2 regions of the Turicibacter sp. KK003 genome follow, and region 1 is predicted to be linked to the other one. Evidence: a T-box and tRNA genes for the amino acid it is inferred to sense, from the RefSeq annotation. Region 1 holds a T-box; the other holds one or more tRNA genes.

What was found. A T-box is a leader RNA that pairs with one kind of tRNA and senses whether it is charged. The one in region 1 lies ahead of serS (serine--tRNA ligase), so its partner is inferred to be a tRNA-Ser.
Region 2: it encodes a tRNA-Ser, which carries the amino acid that the T-box ahead of serS (serine--tRNA ligase) is inferred to sense. The anticodon was not compared.

The regions. Positions count from the first base shown of each region.
Region 1 is NZ_CP142738.1:11,083-22,706, forward strand. It holds gene VXM77_RS00045 (mechanosensitive ion channel domain-containing protein) at 1-478, shown strand, start outside; gene VXM77_RS00050 (DUF951 domain-containing protein) at 478-684, shown strand; gene yaaA (S4 domain-containing protein YaaA) at 999-1,220, shown strand; gene recF (DNA replication/repair protein RecF) at 1,233-2,369, shown strand; gene gyrB (DNA topoisomerase (ATP-hydrolyzing) subunit B) at 2,335-4,257, shown strand; gene gyrA (DNA gyrase subunit A) at 4,292-6,799, shown strand; T-box leader at 6,899-7,129, shown strand; gene serS (serine--tRNA ligase) at 7,194-8,468, shown strand; gene VXM77_RS00080 (MBL fold metallo-hydrolase) at 8,596-9,384, shown strand; gene VXM77_RS00085 (CxxH/CxxC protein) at 9,398-9,571, shown strand; gene rlmH (23S rRNA (pseudouridine(1915)-N(3))-methyltransferase RlmH) at 9,625-10,104, shown strand; gene VXM77_RS00095 (MurR/RpiR family transcriptional regulator) at 10,159-11,019, shown strand; gene VXM77_RS00100 (HAD family hydrolase) at 11,150-11,624, shown strand, end outside.
Region 2 is NZ_CP142738.1:2,237,338-2,248,961, forward strand. It holds rRNA gene VXM77_RS10820 (23S ribosomal RNA) at 1-1,005, opposite strand, end outside; rRNA gene VXM77_RS10825 (16S ribosomal RNA) at 1,098-2,614, opposite strand; tRNA gene VXM77_RS10830 (tRNA-Glu) at 2,894-2,970, opposite strand; tRNA gene VXM77_RS10835 (tRNA-Asp) at 2,979-3,054, opposite strand; gene VXM77_RS10840 (transposase family protein) at 3,386-3,955, shown strand; gene VXM77_RS10845 (ISL3 family transposase) at 3,928-4,722, shown strand; gene VXM77_RS10850 (ISL3 family transposase) at 4,853-6,139, shown strand; tRNA gene VXM77_RS10855 (tRNA-Arg) at 6,432-6,508, opposite strand; tRNA gene VXM77_RS10860 (tRNA-Leu) at 6,526-6,611, opposite strand; tRNA gene VXM77_RS10865 (tRNA-Gly) at 6,649-6,722, opposite strand; tRNA gene VXM77_RS10870 (tRNA-Pro) at 6,730-6,806, opposite strand; tRNA gene VXM77_RS10875 (tRNA-Asp) at 6,813-6,888, opposite strand; tRNA gene VXM77_RS10880 (tRNA-Glu) at 6,899-6,975, opposite strand; tRNA gene VXM77_RS10885 (tRNA-Ser) at 6,994-7,084, opposite strand; gene VXM77_RS10890 (M23 family metallopeptidase) at 7,295-8,254, opposite strand; gene VXM77_RS10895 (hypothetical protein) at 8,440-8,775, opposite strand; gene fabZ (3-hydroxyacyl-ACP dehydratase FabZ) at 9,063-9,488, opposite strand; gene fabF (beta-ketoacyl-ACP synthase II) at 9,539-10,777, opposite strand; gene fabG (3-oxoacyl-[acyl-carrier-protein] reductase) at 10,798-11,541, opposite strand; gene fabD (ACP S-malonyltransferase) at 11,554-11,624, opposite strand, start outside.

The DNA.
Region 1 (11,624 bases):
TGAAGACCTATTTTCAGTAGGAGACTTTGTAGAAATTGACGGGAATACAGGAACAGTAACAGAAATTGGATTAAGATCTGTAAAGATTCGTGTCTTAACCGGGGAAATTGTGATTATTCCTAATGGAAATATAGGTAAGGTGATTAATCACTCGGTTTCAAATGGACAAGCCGTGTTGGATATTAGCATTGCATACGAGGCCGATATTGATCAAGCAATTTTAGTATTAGAGGGTGTAGCACAAGACGCTTTTGATAAATATGAGACTATTTTACAGTTGCCACAAATTTTAGGTGTACAAGAATTAGCTGATTCAGCAATTGTTATTCGAATGATAGCAGAGGTTTCACCATTACAACAATGGCATATTCAACGTGAGTTACGTCGATTAATAAAAAAATCTTTTGACCAGCATAATATTGAGATTCCATATTCTAAAATGGTAATTTATCAGAAGAATGAAGGAGGGGCACAGTAGTGAATAATGCATCATTTGGTTTGAATGATATTGTTGAAATGAAAAAACAGCACCCCTGTGGAACTAATCGTTGGCAAGTTATTCGTTTAGGGGCTGATATTAAAATCAAGTGTTGTCACTGTGAGAGAGTTTTAATGATGCCAAGGCCAGATTTTAAAAAGAAATTAAAAAAAGTTTTAGAGTCTTCACAAATTAGTGAGGACTAATGTGGGGATTTAGGACGCCATTGAGCGACTAAATCCTCTTTTTATTTAGAGTATGCATTTTAGTGTCATAAAACTTTCGTTTTAAAATATAGTTGTGGACATCTCTGGGAGGGGGAATCAAGGAAATTCTTTAGTAATAAACATACTTTTTAGAAACGTTAGAGATGAGGATAAAAATCCCCTTTTTTTATATAGGGAAAAGTGGAGAAAAGGCGTTAAAATCAGTGGATTTGAGAGTTTTTTTAGGACGGTTTATCGTGTTAAAAAGTTACCAATTATGCTATAATATATATAGAAAGAAAAAGGTGATTAGTATGCAAACTGAAGTTTTTATTACAAGTGAATATATTACACTAGGTCAGTTTTTAAAGTATGAGAATTTAATTGAAAGCGGCGGAAGTGTAAAATTCTTTTTAGAAGAAATCCCGGTTTTTATAAACGGTGAACAAGATAATCGTCGTGGTCGAAAGCTATATCCGGGTGATATTGTATCCATTGAAGAGTTTGGTGAGTTTATTATTTTAATCCAGAAATAGAGGGTTAGATTAATGTTTATTAATCGATTATCATTAAAGCAGTTTAGAAATTATCAACAGGCTACTGTCGAGTTTAAAAAAAATATTAATATTATTATTGGAAATAACGCACAGGGGAAAACAAGTTTGATTGAGTCAATTTACGTTTTATCGACGACTAAATCACACCGGACGAGTAAGGATTCTCAACTCATTTTATTTAATGAGGATTTTGCTCGTATTGAGGCTGATATTACCCGTGAACGTGATAGGTTGCAATTATCCTTAGTTATTTCTAAAAAGGGGAAAAAGGCGAGTTATAACGGAGTTGACCAGAAGAAGTTAAGTGATTATGTAGGTAAGTTGATCGTTGTAATGTTCGCCCCAGAAGATCTATCCTTGGTTAAGGGTGGTCCCCAGTATCGTCGTCGATTTATGGATATGGAGATTGGGCAGTTATCACCATCATATCTATTTCATTTAGGCCAATATTCGAAGTTATTAAAGCAAAGAAACGAGTTATTAAAGCAATTACGATTGAATCGTACGGATGATTTGCTTTTAGATGTTATTACTGAACAATTAGTTCCACATGCTATTTATGTGCTAAATAGCCGCATTGATTTTTTAAATAAACTAGAGTTGTTTTCAAAGGAAATTCACGGAGAAATCTCTAACCAGTTAGAGGATATTAGTTTAAACTATATAAATTCATTTAAGAACTTGGAGTTAAGCGAAGAAGTATTGCTAAAAAAATATAAAGAGTTGTATGATCAGGATATTCAATTAGGATCAACTAGTTTAGGTCCCCATCGTGATGATTTCGGTGTTTCAATTAATGGGGTAAATACTCATCAATTTGGATCACAGGGTCAGCAAAGAACAGCATCATTATCGATGAAATTGGCCGAGATTGAGTTGATTTATTCTGTTTTAAATGAGTATCCTATTTTATTATTGGATGATGTTTTAAGTGAGTTAGATGATGTTCGTCAAACTCAATTACTAAATACGATAAAAAATAAGGTACAAACCTTTATTACGACAACAAATATTGACGGAATTGATAAATTTATGATTGAATTAGCTGATATTTTTACGATTAATAATGCAAAGATTAGGATAGGTGATATGAATGACGCAGGAAATGACGAACACACAACAGTATGATGCAAGTAATATTCAAGTCCTAGAAGGTTTAGAGGCGGTTCGTAAAAGACCAGGAATGTATATTGGTTCAACGAGTGGCCGTGGATTACACCATTTAGTTTGGGAAATTGTAGATAACTCGATTGACGAGGCCTTAGCGGGTTATTGTACAGAAATCAATGTCGCTATTACGGAAAATAACGAGATAATTGTAAAAGATAATGGTCGGGGAATTCCAGTAGATATTCATAAGCAAACAGGGAAATCGACTGTTGAAACGGTTTATACGGTACTTCATGCTGGAGGAAAATTTGGCGGTGGAGGATATAAGGTTTCTGGGGGATTACATGGTGTAGGGGCCTCAGTTGTTAATGCCTTATCTGAACATCTAGAGGTAACGGTAAACCGTAACGGTAAAAAATATTTTCAACAATTTGAAAAGGGGACACCAATTGATGAGTTGCATGTTATCGGTGAATCTGATTCAACGGGGACAGAGGTTAAATTTAAGCCGGATCCGACTATTTTTACAGAAACAACAGTTTATGACTATGATATCTTGCGCAATCGTATTCGTGAGTTAGCATTTTTAAATAAAGGATTAAAGATTACACTAGAGGACTTAAGGTCTGATAAACCACAACGTCATGAATTTCACTATGAAGGCGGTATTAGTGAATATGTTCGCTTCTTAAATAAAAATAAAGAAGTAATTCACGACGAGGTCATTCATGTTGAAGGTGAGCGCGATGGAATTAGCGTTGAAATTGCAATGCAGTATAATACGGGTGTTGCGGGAAATATTTATTCATTTGCGAATAATATTAATACACATGAGGGAGGGACTCACGAAGCTGGTTTCCGTGCGGCATTAACACGTATTATCAATAGTTATGCTAAAAAATTGAATTTGTTAAAGAGCGATGATGCCCTTATCGGTGAGGATATTCGGGAAGGATTAACGGCAATTATTTCAGCGAAGCACCCAGATCCTCAGTTTGAGGGACAGACTAAAACAAAACTGGGGAATAGCGAAGTTCGTCGTATTGCGGATAATATTTTTTCAGAAGGTTTTGAACGATTTTTAATGGAGAATCCGCAAGCGGCAAGGATTATTATTGATAAGGCATTGATGGCGGCGCGTGCAAGAATGGCGGCGAAGCGTGCCCGTGAAATGGTTCGTCGTAAATCGCCATTAGAATCTCTTGGATTTAAGAGTAAGCTAGCCGATTGTCAATCGCGCGATGCCCAAATTTCTGAGTTATTTATAGTCGAGGGAGATTCAGCGGGTGGATCGGCAAAACAGGGACGAGATAATAAGTTTCAGGCCATTTTGCCACTACGAGGAAAGGTATTAAACGTTGAAAAAGCCAGAATCGACAAAGTTTATGCAAATAATGAGATTAAGAGTATGATCCATGCCATCGGAACTGGAGTAGGGGATGAATTTGATATTGAAAAGGCCCGTTATCATAAGGTAGTTATTATGACCGATGCCGATGTTGATGGAGCCCATATTCGAACACTATTATTAACGTTCTTTTATAGATATATGAGACCTTTAGTTGAAAAAGGGTATGTATATATTGCTCAACCACCACTTTATAAGGTTACACAAGGGAAAAGAATTGAGTATGTATATTCACCTGAGGAGCTTGATGCGGTTATGGAAACATTGTCACCAACGCCACGTCCAAATGTCCAACGTTATAAAGGTCTTGGAGAGATGAATGCTGAACAGTTATGGGAGACGACGATGGATCCAGAGGTGCGTACATTATTACAGGTTACTCTTGAAGATGCTGTTGAAGCAGATGAAATTTTTGATATTTTAATGGGTGATCGTGTTGAACCTCGTCGAGAATTTATCGATGCTAATGCAAAATATGTGACAAATTTAGATTTCTAATTCAAAGCAATAGATAGTATCAGGAGGAACGAAAATGTCTGGATATGACCAAGTAAAACCGCATAATATTGCTAAAGAAATGAGAACCTCTTTTATTGATTATGCGATGAGTGTTATCGTATCACGTGCTCTACCAGATGTTCGTGATGGATTGAAACCTGTTCATCGTCGAATTTTATATTCGATGAATGACTTAGGAATGCACAGTGATAAACCATATAAAAAGTCTGCCCGTATTGTTGGGGATGTTATCGCTAAGTACCATCCTCACGGCGATTCATCTGTTTATGATGCGATGGTACGTATGGCACAAGATTTTAGTTATCGTTATCCTTTAGTTGATGGGCATGGTAACTTTGGTTCGATTGATGGCGATGGAGCGGCCGCAATGCGTTATACTGAAGCGAGAATGTCGAAATTAGCAATGGAAATGATGCGGGATATTAATAAAAATACGATTGATTTCCAACCTAACTTTGATGGTGAGGAACAAGAACCTGTTGTGTTACCGGCAAGGTTTCCAAGTCTACTAGTTAATGGGACAACCGGGATAGCAGTCGGTATGGCCACGAATATTCCACCTCATAACCTATCGGAAGTTATTGATGGTTGTTTAGCTTATATGGACAATCCTGAAATTGATATTTTGGGTTTGATGCAGTTTATTAAGGGGCCTGATTTACCTACAGGTGCGCTAATTTTAGGTACGAAAGGAATTCGTTCAGCTTACGAAACAGGAAATGGATCAATTATGATTCGTTCTCAATGTGAAATCGTTGAAGGTCATGGTGGCAAATATTCTATTTTAGTAACTGAAATTCCTTATCAGGTTAATCGTGAACGTTTAATTGAGAAAATTGCTGAGTTAGTTAAGGAAAAGCGTTTAGATGGGATTACGGATTTACGAAATGAATCGAATCGTGAAGGAACACGTATTGTTATTGAATTGCGTAAAGATGTTAATCCACAGGTGATGTTAAACAATTTATTTAAGTTAACTCAATTACAGGTTTCCTACGGTATTAATATGTTAGCTTTAGTCGATGGGCAGCCTAAAGTATTGAACCTAAAAGAGATTATTTCAGAATATATTAAACATCAGGTAGAAGTTATTGTTCGTCGTACAAAATTCGACTTGGATAAGGCCGAAGATCGTGCTCATATTTTAGAAGGATTACGTATTGCTTTGGATCATATTGATCGAATTATTGCAATCATTCGTGGTTCTTCTAATGATGAAGAAGCGTTAAATTCATTAATGTCAGAATTCTCTTTATCGGAACGTCAAGGGAAAGCTATTTTAGAGATGCGCCTTCGCCGTTTAACAGGATTAGAACGAGGTAAAATAGAAGATGAATATCAAAATTTAGTCGTTTTAATTGCTGATTTAAAAGATATTTTGGCGAATGAATCACGTGTTCATGCAATCATTCGTGAAGAATTACTTGAAGTTAAGCAAAAACATGGTGATGAGCGTCGCACTCAGATTGTTCGGGGTTCTGATTTTGATATTGAAGATGAAGATCTAATTCCAGAGGAACAAGTTATTATCACCTTGACTAATAATGGATATATTAAACGTCAACCGATATCAACGTATCGATCTCAAAATCGTGGAGGTCGAGGGGTCCAAGGAATGGGGACGCATGATGATGATTATGTAAAAGAATTATTATCAACATCTACCCACGATCATTTACTGTTCTTTACAAGTAAGGGAAAAGTTTATCAGAAAAAGGCATATACGATTCCGGAATACGGGCGTACGGCTAAGGGATTACCTATTGTAAATATTATTGAAATCGCGCAGGATGAATACATTAGTGCAATTATCCCAGTTAAAGAATTTAATGATGATGAATTTTTATTCTTTGCTACACGATTTGGTGTCGTAAAACGTACTACTTTATCGGCCTTTGGACATATCCGAACGAATGGTCTTATTGCCCTATCGTTAAGGGAAGACGATGAACTTATCGGGGTAAGAAAAACATCTGGACAAGATGATATTATTATTGCTTCTAGTGGTGGAAAAGCTGTTTGGTTTGATGAGACTGAGGTTCGTCCAATGGGACGTACAGCAGCTGGTGTTCGAGGTATTTTCTTAGAGGAAGATGAAGTTGCAATTGGAATGGAAATGGTCACAACGGACCAAGAAATTCTTGTAGTAACAGAGAACGGATTTGGTAAACGAACTTCAATTAAAGAATATCGCAAAACAAAACGTGGTGGAAAAGGTGTTAAAACGTTAACTATCACGGATAAAAACGGAACATTAGTGGCCATGAAGGCTGTAAATGGGGATGAGGATCTAATAATTGTAACAAATAAAGGGGTTATTATCCGAACACCAATTCAACAAATTTCACAAACTGGCCGTGCAACACAAGGGGTAAAATTAATTCGACTAACTGATGAACAATTAGTGTCTAGTGTTGCAATTGTTGAACATGAGGAGTCTGACGAGTCACAACTAGTTAGTGAAGAAGTCCAAAAGGTTGCTGAAGGAGCAGAGTTAGACAATAAACCAGAGTCAGAATAGTAAAAAAGAAATAATTTGTGTTAAAGAGGTATATAATATAATACAATTAATATACTAATATTGACAAAAAAAGGTCTTAGTGCTATAGTACAATTAAATAAAAAAGCATTGATTAGGATTAGTACTTTTTACTTTTATTGCCTAGAGAGTCAGTGGTCGGTGGAAACTGAAGAGTAAGTAATAAGGAATCAACCTAGGAGTGGAATGAAGAAATTTAGTATTCATTCACGGTTTAACCGTTATCTTTACAAGTGGTTTTATCAAATGATTTGTTATGAATCTGTTGATAAGCAACTAGGGTGGCAACGCGGGTTAAGTCTCGTCCCTAAGTCAGGGGACGGGACTTTTTTGCGTTTGAACTAACTAATCAAATGAGCTTATAGGAGGAATATCGATGTTAGATTTAAAACGAGTAAGAGAAGATTTACAAGGCACGATTGAGCGTTTAGGGACACGCGGTGGTGATTTCAGTTATTTAAATAAAATCACTGAATTAGACGAGCAACGTAAAAATATTATTTTAGAGGTTGAACAATTAAAATCAAATCGTAATGAGGTATCAAAATTAATTGGTCAATATAAACGTGAAAAAAAGGATGCGTCTGAATTACTTGCACAAATGAATGGTGTTGGTGAAAAAGTTAAAGAATTAGATGAAAAATTACGTCAAATTGATGAAGAAATTAAAAATTTATTATTAATTACCCCAAATGTTCCATGTGGAACAATTGCTATTGGGAAAGATGAAAATGATAACGTAGAAATTCGTAAATATGGAGAGCCAACTCATTTTGATTTCGAACCAAAAGCTCACTGGGATTTAGTTACTGAGTTAGATATTATTGATTTTGAACGTGCTGGGAAAATCACGGGAAGTCGTTTTGCGGTTTATAAAGGATTAGGAGCGCGTTTAGAGCGTGCCTTAATTAGTTTTATGTTAGATTTACATACGGGAGATCATGGATACACGGAAATTTTACCTCCGGTTATTGTGAACCGTGCGAGTATGACAGGGACGGGACAATTACCTAAATTTGAAGAAGATGCGTTTAAGCTAGTAGATTCAGATTATTTTCTTATCCCAACAGCAGAGGTTCCGGTTACAAATTTACACCGCGATGAGATTCTAAATGGTGAACAGTTACCGATTAAATATACAGCTTATAGTCCATGTTTCCGTGCTGAGGCTGGATCAGCGGGACGAGATACACGAGGAATTATTCGTCAGCATCAATTTAATAAGGTAGAATTAGTGAAGTTTGTTAAGCCAGAAGATTCATATCAAGAGTTAGAAAGTTTAACGGCTAATGCTGAGAAAGTATTACAATTATTAGGGTTACCTTATCGAGTAATTGAGTTATGTACAGGAGATATTGGATTCTCGGCAGCAAAAACATATGATATTGAGGTTTGGTTGCCATCTTATCATGCGTATAAAGAGATTTCTTCTTGTTCAAATTTTGAAGATTTCCAAGCACGTCGCGCTAACATCAAGTTCCGTCGCGATGCGAAGGCTAAACCTGAATTTGTTCATACATTAAATGGTTCAGGTTTAGCAATTGGTCGTACGGTTGCCGCTATTATTGAAAATTATCAGCAAGCAGATGGAAGCATCGTAATTCCGGAAGCTTTACGTCCATATATGCGTAATCTTGAGGTAATTAAATAGAGATTAAAGGAGGAGCGAAAGCTCCTTTTTTTGAGGAAAAGAATGTTTTTAGCGTAGGACTAGATTAAACGGAATAAAAATGTTAAAATGAATCATTAAGAAAAATGTGTTGAAATCGGGTGATAGAATGAAAATCTGTGTGTTGTCAAGCGGCAGTGTAGGAAACGCGACAATTATAGAAACCGACCAAACGGCAATTTTAATAGATAATGGTTTATCTTTAAAAAAGTTACAGGAATTAATTAAACAAAGTGGTTTTGATGAAAATAAAATAGAGCATATTTTGATTACTCATGAACATAGTGATCATATTAAAGGTGTTGGTGTTTGTACACGAAAATGGAAGTTAAACGTATGTGCAACACAGAAGACAATTGAGGAAATGTATCGAAAAAAAATTATTAAACCTGATGTAGAACAAACGATGGCCGTCGAAAAAGATCAGTGGATACAGCTAGGCGATTTATCTGTGATGCCCTTCCGAATTTCTCACGATGCGGTTGATCCTGTTGGATATATGATTCAACAGGAAGATAAGAGACTGGTTTATGTGACTGATACAGGATATATTACAGGAGATATTTTAAAAACCCTCGGTAATGCGGATGTTTATATTATGGAGACGAATCATAATGTGGAGATGCTTCAGATGTGTAATCGTCCATGGGCTTTAAAGCAACGTATTTTAGATGACTGCGGCCATTTATCAAATGAAGATTCGGCTTATGCGATGAGTCAGTTAATCGGGGATAAAACAAAACATATTTATTTAGCCCATTTGAGTCAAGAGGCGAATTTACCTGATTTGGCTATGATGACGGTCCGACATGTGTTACGAGAAGAAAATATTAATTTGGATTGTTTAAATTTGTATATGACATATCCGATGCAACCATCTAAGGTTATTCAATTATAATAGGAGGGGTTTTATGTATAGTTGTTTAGAACATATTGAAGAGGCAATGGATCGATATTTAGATGAGTATGGAAAGCTGCCTATTTTGGTGGAAGTGGAGCTTAGTCATAGTTGTGATTATTGCAAGCAGGAGGCTGTGTATAAAATTATAGAGGGTATGATGATTGAAGACGAAGAGGATTTCTAGGAGAGAGAACTTGCTTTTAAATAGTATTAGGAGCAAATTGGAGGCGTTATGTTATGAATATTACGATTATTTCTGTTGGTAAGATTAAGGAGAAATATATTAAGTTAGGAATTGATGAGTTTTCAAAGCGATTATCAAGATATTGTAAATTAACAATGGTTGAGGTTCCAGATGAGAAAACGCCAGATCAGGCTTCTATGCGGGAGATGGAATTGATTAAGGAGAAGGAAGGAAAACTAATTTTAAATAAGGTAAAAGATAATATGTATGTTATCGCTATGGATTTACAGGGGGAAATGAAAACATCAGAGCAATTTGCAACACAGTTAAGCCAGTTAGCCTTAAGAGGGGAGAGTAATGTAGCCTTTATTATCGGTGGATCTTTGGGCCTATCTGACGAGGTGAAGAAGCGAGCAAATTATAAGTTATGCTTTTCAAAGATGACCTTTCCCCATCAACTCTTTAAATTGATTTTATTAGAGCAGGTGTATCGAGCATATCGTATTAATCATAATGAACCGTATCATAAGTAATCATTAATGGAGTTATGTAACTCCTTTTTTTAATTTTTAGGAGAAGGTGATGGAATGACTTTTGAGAATATGGTTAAGTGTTGCGATAGGTTGACGCCGACCGAGTACCAATTGGCACAATTTATTATAAAGAATAAAAGGTTAATTCAAAAATTATCTATTCAGGAACTGGCTAATCAGACTTTTATTTCAAAATCGGGGATTCACCGTTTTTGTAAAAAGTTAGGTTTTGATGGATATAATGGACTAAAGTTAAAGTTGATTCAAGATTTATCACTGGGTACAAAGGATAAATCTATTGATGCGAATTTTCCGTTTTTAGAAACAGATAATCATGCTATGGTTGCTAAACGTTTGTTAGATTTGTACGAGGCTACTGTGAGGGACACGTTCCATTCTATTGATGTGGACATGCTAGAGAGGTGTGTTAATTTATTGCATGTGGCGGATGTTATTGATATTTATACCTATGCTCACAATTTAAATATTGCGGAGAATTTTCAAGATAAAATGAGGACAATTGGACGCGTTGTCAATTGTCCAAAATCTTTTTATGAACAACGATATACAGCAGCAGCATCTAATAGTAAGCATGTGGCTATGTTACTTTCTTATTCGGGGAGAGCTGTCTTTTTACCGGATATTATAGAGATGTTGAGTAGAAATAAAGTCGAAATGATTTTAGTAGGTCGGATAGGAAATACAACTTCAAATGGTGCGATTAAGAACCGATTATATTTAAGTGATCGAGAAGATTTTAAGAATCGTATTTCTCATTTTTCTTCACACATTGCGATGCAATATATGTTAGACGTCTTATTTAGTTCTATTTTTAAAAAAGATTATAGGAAAAATATTAATTATATTGATGAGATTCTTTCGATTGTAGATGACCGGCATCTTGAGGAAGAATAAAACGTGTCAAATGATTTCAGATTGATGTGAAATTAAGGGGAAGTTTAGGAACAATGTATCAGTCTTTATCTCTTTGATTGACGAAAATAAGAGGGGCAAGATATAGTAGTGGTGAAGGAGGAGTGAATTGATGAAGGCTATATTTTTCGATATTGATGGGACGTTGATTGATACATTGAATGGAGTGACGCAGATTTCGTCGCGGGTTAAACGTGCTATTCGTCAGTTACAGGATGAAGGAAATTTTGTTTTTATTGCGACTGGAAGGCCATATTCTTTTTTAGATGAGGAGATAAGAAACTTTGGTTTTGATGGATATGTATTAGTTAATGGTGCGCAGGTTATTGTTAGGGATCAGGTTGTTTATAATCAAGCGATGGATAAACGGTTTGTGAAGATGTTTGCTGACATATTGGATGATAAGGGAATCCAATATGTATTAGTTGGTGAAAGAAACAGTTATTTGGATAAAAAGAGTCAGGAGTTTTATGAGTTTTATGAGAGTATTCATATTCCAAGAAGCTACTTTGAGAGTGAGTATCGTTTAGAAGACTTAGAGATTTATAAATTCGAAATATTTGGGAAGACGAGTGAAGTGATAGAGG
Region 2 (11,624 bases), 280 kb from region 1:
TTTGACCATGGACCTTATCACCCACAGTCTGACTCCCGATCATATCTATCTGGCATTCGGAGTTTGATTGAGATCAGTACCCCGAGGTGGGGCCATCACCCATTCAGTGCTCTACCTCCAGTAGACTCTTATCGAGGCTAGCCCTAAAGCTATTTCGGAGAGAACCAGCTATATCCGTGTTCGATTGGAATTTCACCCCTAGCCACAAGTCATCCAAGCACTTTTCAACGTGCCCTGGTTCGGCCCTCCAGTCAGTGTTACCTGACCTTCAGCCTGCTCATGGCTAGCTCACACGGTTTCGGGTCTACAACATCGTACTCCTCGCCCTATTCAGACTCGCTTTCGCTTCGGCTCCGTCTCTTCAACTTAACCTTGCACGATATCGTAACTCGCCGGTTCATTCTACAAAAGGCACGCCATCACCCTTTAACGGGCTCTGACTAGTTGTAGGCACACGGTTTCAGGTTCTCTTTCACTCCCCTTCCGGGGTTCTTTTCACCTTTCCCTCACGGTACTGGTTCACTATCGGTCACTAGGTAGTATTTAGCCTTACGAGATGGTCCTCGTTGCTTCCGACGGGATTTCTCGTGTCCCGCCGTACTCAGGATCCCTTCCCTGCTTCACACAATTTCACCTACGGGACTCTCACCCCCTCCGGTTGGCCTTCCCAGACCATTCGGCTATCATGTTCAGTCATTTCTGAAGGTCCTTCTACCCCGGATTACTCCGGTTTGGGCTCCTCCCTGTTCGCTCGCCGCTACTTGGGGAATCGATGTTTCTTTCTTTTCCTCCAGGTACTTAGATGTTTCAGTTCCCTGGGTCTGTCTCCTCTATGGCTATTGATTCACCATACGGTGCTAGCGTATGACCACTAGCGGGTTTCCCCATTCGGATATCCCCGGCTCTTTGCTTACTTACAGCTCCCCGAGGCGTTTCGCCGTTTGTCGCGTCCTTCTTCGACTCCTAGTGCCTAGGCATCCTCCGTGCGCCCTTTATTACTTAACTTTTCTTCTTCAGAAGATATCTAGTTTTCAAAGATCAATTCTAGGAAAATCGAAATTCTCCCAAAACTAAACAGAACGTCTCTTTCTCCATAGAAAGGAGGTGATCCATCCCCACCTTCCGGTAGGGATACCTTGTTACGACTTCACCCCAATCATCTACCCCACCTTAGGCAGCTCCCTCCTTGCGGTTAGGCCACTGACTTCGGGTGTTGTAAACTCTCGTGGTGTGACGGGCGGTGTGTACAAGACCCGGGAACGTATTCACCGCGACATTCTGATTCGCGATTACTAGCGATTCCAACTTCATGTAGGCGAGTTGCAGCCTACAATCCGAACTGAGATTGGCTTTATGAGGTTTGCTCCACGTCACCGCTTCGCTTCTCTTTGTACCAACCATTGTAGCACGTGTGTAGCCCAGGTCATAAGGGGCATGATGATTTGACGTCATCCCCACCTTCCTCCAGTTTGTCACTGGCAGTCTCGTTAGAGTCCCCATCTTACTGCTGGCAACTAACGACAGGGGTTGCGCTCGTTGCGGGACTTAACCCAACATCTCACGACACGAGCTGACGACAACCATGCACCACCTGTATCCATTGTCCCCGAAGGAAACCCTCTATCTCTAGAGGCGTCAATGGTATGTCAAGACCTGGTAAGGTTCTTCGCGTTGCTTCGAATTAAACCACATGCTCCACCGCTTGTGCGGGTCCCCGTCAATTCCTTTGAGTTTCAGTCTTGCGACCGTACTCCCCAGGCGGAGTGCTTAATGCGTTAACTTCAGCACTGAGGTTCGACCCCCAACACTTAGCACTCATCGTTTACGGCGTGGACTACCAGGGTATCTAATCCTGTTTGCTCCCCACGCTTTCGCGCCTCAGTGTCAGTTGCAGACCAGGAAGCCGCCTTCGCCACTGGTGTTCCTCCATATCTCTACGCATTTCACCGCTACACATGGAATTCCACTTCCCTCTTCTGCACTCAAGTCAACCAGTTTCCAATGACCCTCCACGGTTAAGCCGTGGGCTTTCACATCAGACTTAATTAACCACCTGCGCGCTCTTTACGCCCAATAATTCCGGATAACGCTTGCCACCTACGTATTACCGCGGCTGCTGGCACGTAGTTAGCCGTGGCTTTCTCATAAGGTACCGTCAATTGATAGTCATTTCCTCCTATCACCTTTCTTCCCTTATAACAGAATTTTACAACCCGAAGGCCTTCTTCATTCACGCGGCGTTGCTCGGTCAGGCTTTCGCCCATTGCCGAAGATTCCCTACTGCTGCCTCCCGTAGGAGTCTGGGCCGTGTCTCAGTCCCAGTGTGGCCGTTCACCCTCTCAGGTCGGCTACGCATCGTCGCCTTGGTAGGCCTTTACCCCACCAACTAGCTAATGCGCCGCAGGCTCATCCATCAGTGATGCCAGGAGCATCTTTAAACTTTCGTCCTATCCGGTATTAGCGATCGTTTCCAATCGTTGTCCCCGTCTGATGGGCAGATCACCTACGTGTTACTCACCCGTTCGCCGCTTCCCACCGAAGTGGTTCGCTCGACTTGCATGTATTAGGCACGCCGCCAGCGTTCATCCTGAGCCAGGATCAAACTCTCCATAATTGTTTGTTTCCTTAGCTTGCGAAATTTCTTTCGCTCATGATTCTTGACGTTCTGTTTAGTTTTCAAAGAACTTCTCTCGCCTTTTGGCGACTTCTTTATCTTACCACATTCGACTTTTTCTGTCAAATGTTTTTTTATCTTTTTTTGTAAGATTTCTTGTCCACCTCTCTTGGCGACTTTTCTAGTTTATCATGTTCAACAACTTCTGTCAAACACTTTTTAACTTTTTTCTAACCACTAAATAATTTAATAAAATAATTATCCTATTAAAAAATTAAATGGTGACCCGTACGGGATTCGAACCCGTGTATGCATGCGTGAAAGGCATGTGTGTTAAACCGCTTCACCAACGGGCCATATAATATGGCGGTCCAGACGGGAATCGAACCCGCGATCTCCTGCGTGACAGGCAGGCATGTTAACCGCTACACCACTGGACCAAGAACATGAATTATACTATCATAGTTCACATTTCATGTCAATATTTTTTTTTGAAAAACACAGTCAATTATTTTACTGATCTCTCGCTCGTATAGATAATCGCATAACAACCATATAAATCGTGATTCCGCCCCTCCTCTTTCTATCTCTAAAATAGGAAATTCAAAAGCTCCATCTTCAATCAATATTTATTGGTTCTATAATTTTTGGTGTGGGTGGGATTACTCACACCTTTTTGATTGCCATAAATATTGAGACAAAAAAAAGAGACATAGTCCCCAAAATCCTATACAATGTAATCGGCTAAAACAACACGAAAGGATTGGTTTTATGTCTCATACTAATTGTATCTCAACTTTACTTGATTTAAAAGATAAAAATATTACTTTTTCAGAAAATTGTATCCAGGAAACTCAGATTAAGAATGTTCGTTCTAAACTTATTTTAGGGACTCTTTCTTTTCAACCGACTCATTGCTACCACTGTGGTCATTCTTTTGACTCAAATATCATTAAACACGGCTTCAAAACTTCACGTATTAAGCTAGTCAAAATTTCCGGATTTGATGCTTATCTAGACTTAAAAAAACAACGTTATAAATGCCGTCATTGTGACCGAACATTTACCCTAGAAACATCTCTTGTTAACCCTAATTGTTTTATTTCCACTCCCGTAAAACAAGCCATCTTTTTAGAAGCTAGTCATAAGAAATCCGAAACAGATATTGCACGTGAGCTTAACGTTTCTCATTCAACCGTTAACCGCGTCATTCATTCTTCCTATGAAGAACAGCCGCTTCCCTTTAATTCTCTCCCAAAAGTTCTTTGTTTTGACGAGTTTAAGTCGGTTAAATCGGCCGAGGGTCACCTGCCATGCGAAGCATGTATCCTCCATTGGTAGGGAACGGAGCAATGTCCTTCATTTTTTGTGATGCGTCCAATGGAAAGCTAATTGATATCGTTGAAGACCGTCGCTTAAGTACACTAAGGACTTATTTTATGCGATTTTCTAAAGCAGCTCGTGAAGGTGTAACCCACGTCGTCATTGACATGTACGCCCCTTATATGACACTCATTAAAGAGGTATTCCCTAAGGCTAAGATTGTTTTAGATAAATTTCATATCGTTCAACTAGTCTCTCGTGCTCTTAATAAAACACGCATTCGTTTCATGAATCAAAATAAAGAGTTTTATAATAAATTCAAACATTATTGGCGACTTCTCTTAAAAGCCCAAGAAGATCTTAATGCCACTCATTACTTCTATTCCAACTGCTTCAAAAAGATGATCTCTCAACAAGAAATTATTGACTTTTTATTAGCCCTAGACCCTGAACTAAAGGAGACTTATGATTTCTACCAAACTGTCCAACAGGCTATTAAACTTCGTAACCTTGAAATATTTCATCATGCCATTCAACACCCCTCTGATCTGCTTTCACACGAAATGAAAACAGCTTTAAAAACACTCACTCATTATCAAGACTATGTCAAAAATACAATTGAAACTCCTTATACCAATGGAGTACTCGAAGGAATTAACAACAATATCAAAGTCATTAAGCGAATCGCTTTTGGATACCGTAGTTTCTACCATTTCAAAGCAAGAATTTTGATTATTCATAAATACACTTTTGAACAAAAAAAGAAGAGGAATCAAACCATCTAAAGAAGGTTCTATAATATTTAGTGTTGCTGATTAAGCAGCACTTTTTTCATAGGATAAAAAAAAAGAGACTTCAAGTCTCAATCCTGTTACAATGTTATCGACTAAAACAATATTGAAAGGATAAGATTTAATGTCTCACTCATATTTTACTAGAAAACTTTTAAATATTAAAGATAAAAATATTACATTTTCAGAAGATTATCTTGAGGAAGTGAAGTTGAACGGAATTACTAGCTTTATCTTTAAAGGTATTCTTACGTATCAACCGACTCATTGTCAAAAATGCGGAACCCTATTTGATTCAAAATTTAAGAAGCATGGATTTAAAACCTCTCGAATTGTCATTCCAAAAGTCTCTCTTCACGATACCTACTTAGACCTAAAAAAACAGCGTTATTATTGTGGGCATTGCCAGTCTACTTTTACACTAAGTACTTCAATTGTTGAAAAGAACTGTTACATTTCTTATCATACGAAACACGCCATTGCTTTAGAGGCCCAAAATAAAATTTCTGAATGTGATATCGCACGTCGCCATCAGGTCTCTCATTCAACCGTCAATCGAATCATCCATAGCTTTTATGAATCTCAAACCTTAAACCTTAATTATTTACCTGAAAATCTCTGTTTTGATGAATTTAAATCCGTTAAGTCTGCTGAGGGGCATATGTCTTTTATTTTTTGCGATGCTGACTCAAAACAAATCATCGATATCGTTGAAGATCGTCGTTTAAACTCCCTTCAAGCTTATTTTAAACGATACACAAAGGAAGCACGTCATCGAGTAAAAAATATTGTGATTGATATGTACGCTCCTTACATCAGCCTCATTAAGGATCTTTTTCCTCATGCCCAAATTATCATTGATAAATTTCATCTCGTTCAACATCTCTCTCGTGCACTGAACAAAACTCGAATCCGATTCATGAAAAAGTTCAAAAAGCATGGTCGTAAATTCAAACGTTATTGGCGCTTATTTTTAAAATCTCACGCTTTACTTAATACCACCACTTATCGATCAGTTTACTGCTTTAAACAACCCATGCGTGAAATTGATATCTTAAACTTTCTACTTGATTTATCTCCTGAATTAAAAGCAACCTATGATTTATATCAAGAGTTACTTTTCGCTCTTCAGACAAAAAACTTAAAACGATTTAATCATTTACTCGAAACGGAACATCCGCTTGTTTCTCCTGAGTTTCAAACGGCTTTCCAAACCTTTAAAACTTATCAATCCTATATTAAAAATACACTCTCAACTCATTACACAAATGGTCCCATCGAAGGAATTAATAATAAAATTAAGGTCATTAAGCGTATTGCCTTTGGATATCGTAGTTTCTATCACTTTAAATCTCGTATTCTCATGGTTCAAAATCTAACAAAGCCTAAAACGAAAATCCTAGCAGCATAGCTACTAGGATTTCGATTTGAATTTTCGTTGTAACAGGTTACAAATTAATCAGCAACACTATTTGACAAAGAACCCTAAAGAATAGCCTAATTCCTCCCGATTATATGTATAGATTTTATTCACCCACACTATTTGACAAAGAACCTATTTATTTATATTCAATAAATTATAAGTTTAATGTCTCTTTTTACGAATGATATTAATTTCTAAATATTTTTCTTCTCTCAGCAAATATTTTTATTTATAAAAACAAAAAAAGAGTTCTTACAAACTCTTACTGTTATCTTTATTATGGCGCGCCCAAGAGGAGTCGAACCCCTAACCTTTTGATCCGTAGTCAAACGCTCTATCCAATTGAGCTATGGGCGCTTTTCTAGTTGTTTTTATGGTGCGGCCGAGAGGACTCGAACCTCCACAGGATTGCTCCTACCAGCCCCTCAAGCTGGCGCGTCTACCATTCCGCCACGACCGCCTATCATGGCTTTTTAACGGCATTTCACCAAAAAAATTGGAGCGGGTGAAGAGAATCGAACTCTCACAGTCAGCTTGGAAGGCTGAAGTTCTACCATTAAACTACACCCGCTTATATATGGTCGGGAAGACAGGATTCGAACCTGCGACCCCCTGGTCCCAAACCAGGTGCTCTACCAAGCTGAGCCACTTCCCGAATAAATGGCGGTCCAGACGGGAATCGAACCCGCGATCTCCTGCGTGACAGGCAGGCATGTTAACCGCTACACCACTGGACCTTTTATTAAATGGTGACCCGTACGGGATTCGAACCCGTGTATGCATGCGTGAAAGGCATGTGTGTTAAACCGCTTCACCAACGGGCCATACAACATTTTTTATTATGGCGGAGCAGGAGGGATTTGAACCCTCGCGCCGGTTGCCCGACCTATACCCTTAGCAGGGGCACCTCTTCAGCCACTTGAGTACTACTCCGTTTGTTTTTTTAGCTCATCCCTGAGCACACATTTATAATACCATGTCCCCCATTAAAGGTCAACACTTTTTATAAAGTTTTTTTAAAAATTTATATTTTATTAGAATAATAGCTTTTATCCCCACTTTTATTAACTCATAAACAACATTTATCCCTAGAAATATTATCTAAAAAGAGCCTCCCATATCACTATGAGAGGCCTCATTTACTTACTGTTCTTCTTTTTCCCAACGTCTTAAATGCGGATAAGGATTAAATGCCCACTCACAGCGTCCATCATATTTATATAATCCAAAGTGTAAGTGAGGTGGAAACTTCCCACTCGTCCCTTCTTTACCATATCCTGTACTTCCAACATATCCAATAACTTGCCCCGGTTCTACGATATCCCCCTCCTTCAAATCGCCTTCATAACCTTGTAAATGAGCATAGTATTGATAAGTATTATAAATATCACGAATACCTATACGATAGCCACCATAATCATTCCATCCCATTATTTCTACCACTCCATATGCAGTTGCTAAAACGGGAGTTGAATAATTTGCAAAGATGTCAATTCCCTCATGAGACCGAGCACCTCCCCAACTTCGAGCAGTACCATAATTATCTTGAAAACTATAACTATATCTTTTAGAAACTGGAAGGCATCGCTTATCTAATACGATAGTATCAAAATGTTTGAAAAGCTGTGCAATTTCTTCAATAATTTTAACCGCCTGATCCTGTTGATAATAAGAGTTCAAGGCTTCTTTAAATGTATCAAATGATCTGATGTACTCAACCATCGTATACATCACATCTTCCTCATTATTAATATCAGCAACCCCGTCCCCATTTCCGTCTTTTCCAATTCCCCCAAACAAGTTAATCGTATAACTATCATTATCATAATAGTAAGGATTTTCAGGACCAGACCATCGCTCATTTGTAATAAAAATAGAAATGGTATCATACTTCAACTTATCTGATCCCTCTTTAAATTTATATGTATTTCTTTCATATTGATCGATAGCCGCGATTTCATACCATGGAACCCCTGATGCCAATTCATAATCCTTATACATTTTTAATCGTGCTTCATGATTACTATCTTCGGCATCAACAATCAGATTCGGAATGGACACTATAACAAACAGTAACAGTGGTATTAAAAGTCTATGCTTCATATTTTCACCCATTTCCAAAATTGAATTTACTTTACTAATAAACAGAAAGGTACTAAAGTCTCCTAACAGGATCATCATTTCCTCTTTATTAATAGTCTAATAATAGTATGCCAATTTTAAAAATATCGTATGCAAGATACGCGCATCATCCTTTTACCTTTTTTATACATTTAATTGCGGTTAACTTAAATCCCCACACCGTAAATCCAAAGCTGTAAAACTAAAAAAACAAACAAAAAGAAAGAGCAAAACAAACTCCCTATAAAACCAATTTTCTCATATTTAATTTTATACAGATAGTAAAACCCTCCACTTCCTAATAATAAAACAATAAACAAATACGTGATTATTCCTATCCCTCCGCTTATTATTAACAAAAGAGTGATTATGATATTAAAAACGATTGCTAATTGTACCCAACGGTCTTTTCCTTGAAAATTTAACTTTTTAGACTGAATAAGATAGTAAAATAGTACAATAAAAATAAATACTATTAATAATAAACCATATGCTAATGACATTGTTACACCTACTTTTTTTCCATTTCCTTTATTATAGCAGGATTAAAAAGGAATAACGAATTTATAATCATTGTTTTTTTAAAATTATGTCCAAACATTAGCCTACACCTATGCGTCATAAAGAATCCATTAATAAAAGACGACTTTCAGAGTTAGTAACTTTCCCTTTTAAATAGATTCAAAAATCATTCTTATCATCAGTTACGAATACTAACTATTAAAAACTCATAAAAAAACTGTTTCAAAGCATGGACAAATCACCCGCTTTAAAACAGTTTTTTATTTTATTATCCAATCGCAAATGTTAGTTCGGCCTCTACAGCAACCTTACCATTTAAAGTTGCAATTGCTTTACCGACTCCAATACTCCCCTTCACTTTAACTAGTTCAGTTTCTAGAGTCAACACATCTCCAGGAACAACCTTTTGACGGAACTTCGCCGTTTTAATACCTGCAAAATAGGCAATTTTCCCCTTATTAGCTTCCAAACTTAAGATGGCAACTGCCCCTACTTGAGCAAGGGCCTCAATAATAAGAACCCCAGGCATCACATGTTGTTGCGGAAAATGTCCCATGAATTGCATTTCATTTGCAGAAACACATTTCGTCCCTAATGCTCTCTTACCAGGTTCTAATTCATCTATACGATCAACTAATAAAAATGGATAACGATGAGGAATAATTTCCTGAATCTGATTACTATTTAAAACCATTTAAGCACCCTCCATTTAATACATATAATATAGAAAGAAAAGTTAATCTTTTATCCGGCATATTTTTTGAAAATAACACACGCATTATGTCCACCAAATCCTAACGAATTTGATAACGCATATTCAATATCCATTTTACGTCCCTGATTTGGAACAATGTCTAAATCACATTCAGGATCAGGCTGTGAATAATTAATAGTTCCTGGAACAAAACCATCCTGTAACGATTTAACTGTAATAATGGCCTCCACTGCTCCCGCTGCCCCTAGAAGATGCCCTGTATGCCCTTTAGTTGAACTAAGCATCACATTTGTCTGATCACCAAATACCTTTTTTACTCCTAGAGTTTCTAACTTATCATTTAATGGCGTCGATGTTCCATGTGCGTTAATATAATCTATTTGATCTGCTGTAATATTTGCATCATTTAATGCCATTGTAAAACAAGCGGCAGCACCATTTGCCTCTGTATCAGGAGCTGTCATATGGAATGCATCACAACTTACACCATATCCAATAAGCTCGGCATAAATAGTTGCTCCACGTTTTTTGGCATGCTCGTATTCTTCCAAAATTAATGCTCCTGAACCTTCTCCCATAACAAACCCATTACGCTCAGCGTCAAAAGGGATAGATGCACGATTTTTATCTGTTGCTGTAGATAAGGCCTTCATTGAAGAAAATCCACCGATACCAAGCGGTGTAATTGAAGCCTCTGCACCACCCGCTAACATAATATCAGCATATCCATCACGGACATATTTAAAGGCCTCACCAATTGAATTAGTCCCAGCGGCGCATGCAGTTACAATATCTAAACAAGCTCCTTTAGCCCCTAGCATAATAGCAACATTTCCGGCAGCCAAATTTCCAATAGCCATTGGGATAAAAAATGGTGATACACGTTCATATCCCTTTTTGATTCCTTTTTCCTTTTCCGATTCAATTGTTCCAATTCCACCAATTCCCGAACTTAAAATAACTCCAAAGCGATTGGCTTCAATCTCATCCATATTAATTTTTGAATCCTCATAGGCTTGCTTAGCAGCTATTAAGGCCAGTTGGCTAAAACGATCCAATCGTTTAGCTTCTTTCTTATTAATATAATCTTCAATATTTAAATCTTTAATTTCTCCAGCTAATTTAACTTTAAAATCAGTTGTATCAAAATGAGTAATTTCATCGATTCCACAAACACCATTTTTAATATTTTCCCACATCGTATCAACATCATTACCAACGGGACAAACAGTTCCTAATCCTGTCACTACAACCCTACGCTTATTCACAGTCATTACACCCTCTTTCATTAAATAGCCATTCCACCGTCTACAACTAAGACTTGCCCTGTAATATATCGTGCCTCATCACTTACTAAAAAGGCCACGGCATTTGCAATATCCTCTACTTCTCCAAGTTGACCTAACGGGATATTTTCCAAAACTTTTTCAGTAACATCATCTGATAGTTTAGCTGTCATATCCGATTTAATATAGCCTGGAGCGATCGCATTTACTCGAATTTTACGTGATGCAAACTCTTTCGCTAATGATTTAGTCAATCCAATAACTCCAGCTTTTGAGGCTGCATAGTTTGCTTGTCCAATGTTTCCATTCATTCCAACAACAGACGATAGATTAATAATAACTCCCTCTCGCTGTTTTAAGATAGGGCGTGTCACACTTTTACAAACATTCCACGTTCCTTTTAAATTAACATCTATTACAGAATCAAAAGATTGTTGATCCATTCTCATCATTAAATTGTCCGCCGTAATCCCTGCGTTATTAATAATAATATCGAGATGTCCAAAATCTTTGATAATTTGCTTAGTCATGACCTCTACCTCGTCATAATTAGCCACATTAGCCTGATAAATTTTAGCATCTACACCTAACGATTGAATACGAGCTAATGTTTCTTCTGCTTTGTTAACATTCCCCGCGTAATTAATAGCCACATGGCATCCTAGTGATGCCAACTTTAACGCAATAGCGGCCCCAATTCCACGTGATCCTCCCGTTACTAGAGCTACTTTCCCTTGTAGTTTCATTTAAAATTCCTCCTATGCGCTCAATTCATTTAATGTTTTTTGTAATGAATCCATATCTTCAACGTTTAAGACTTTAGCCTGAC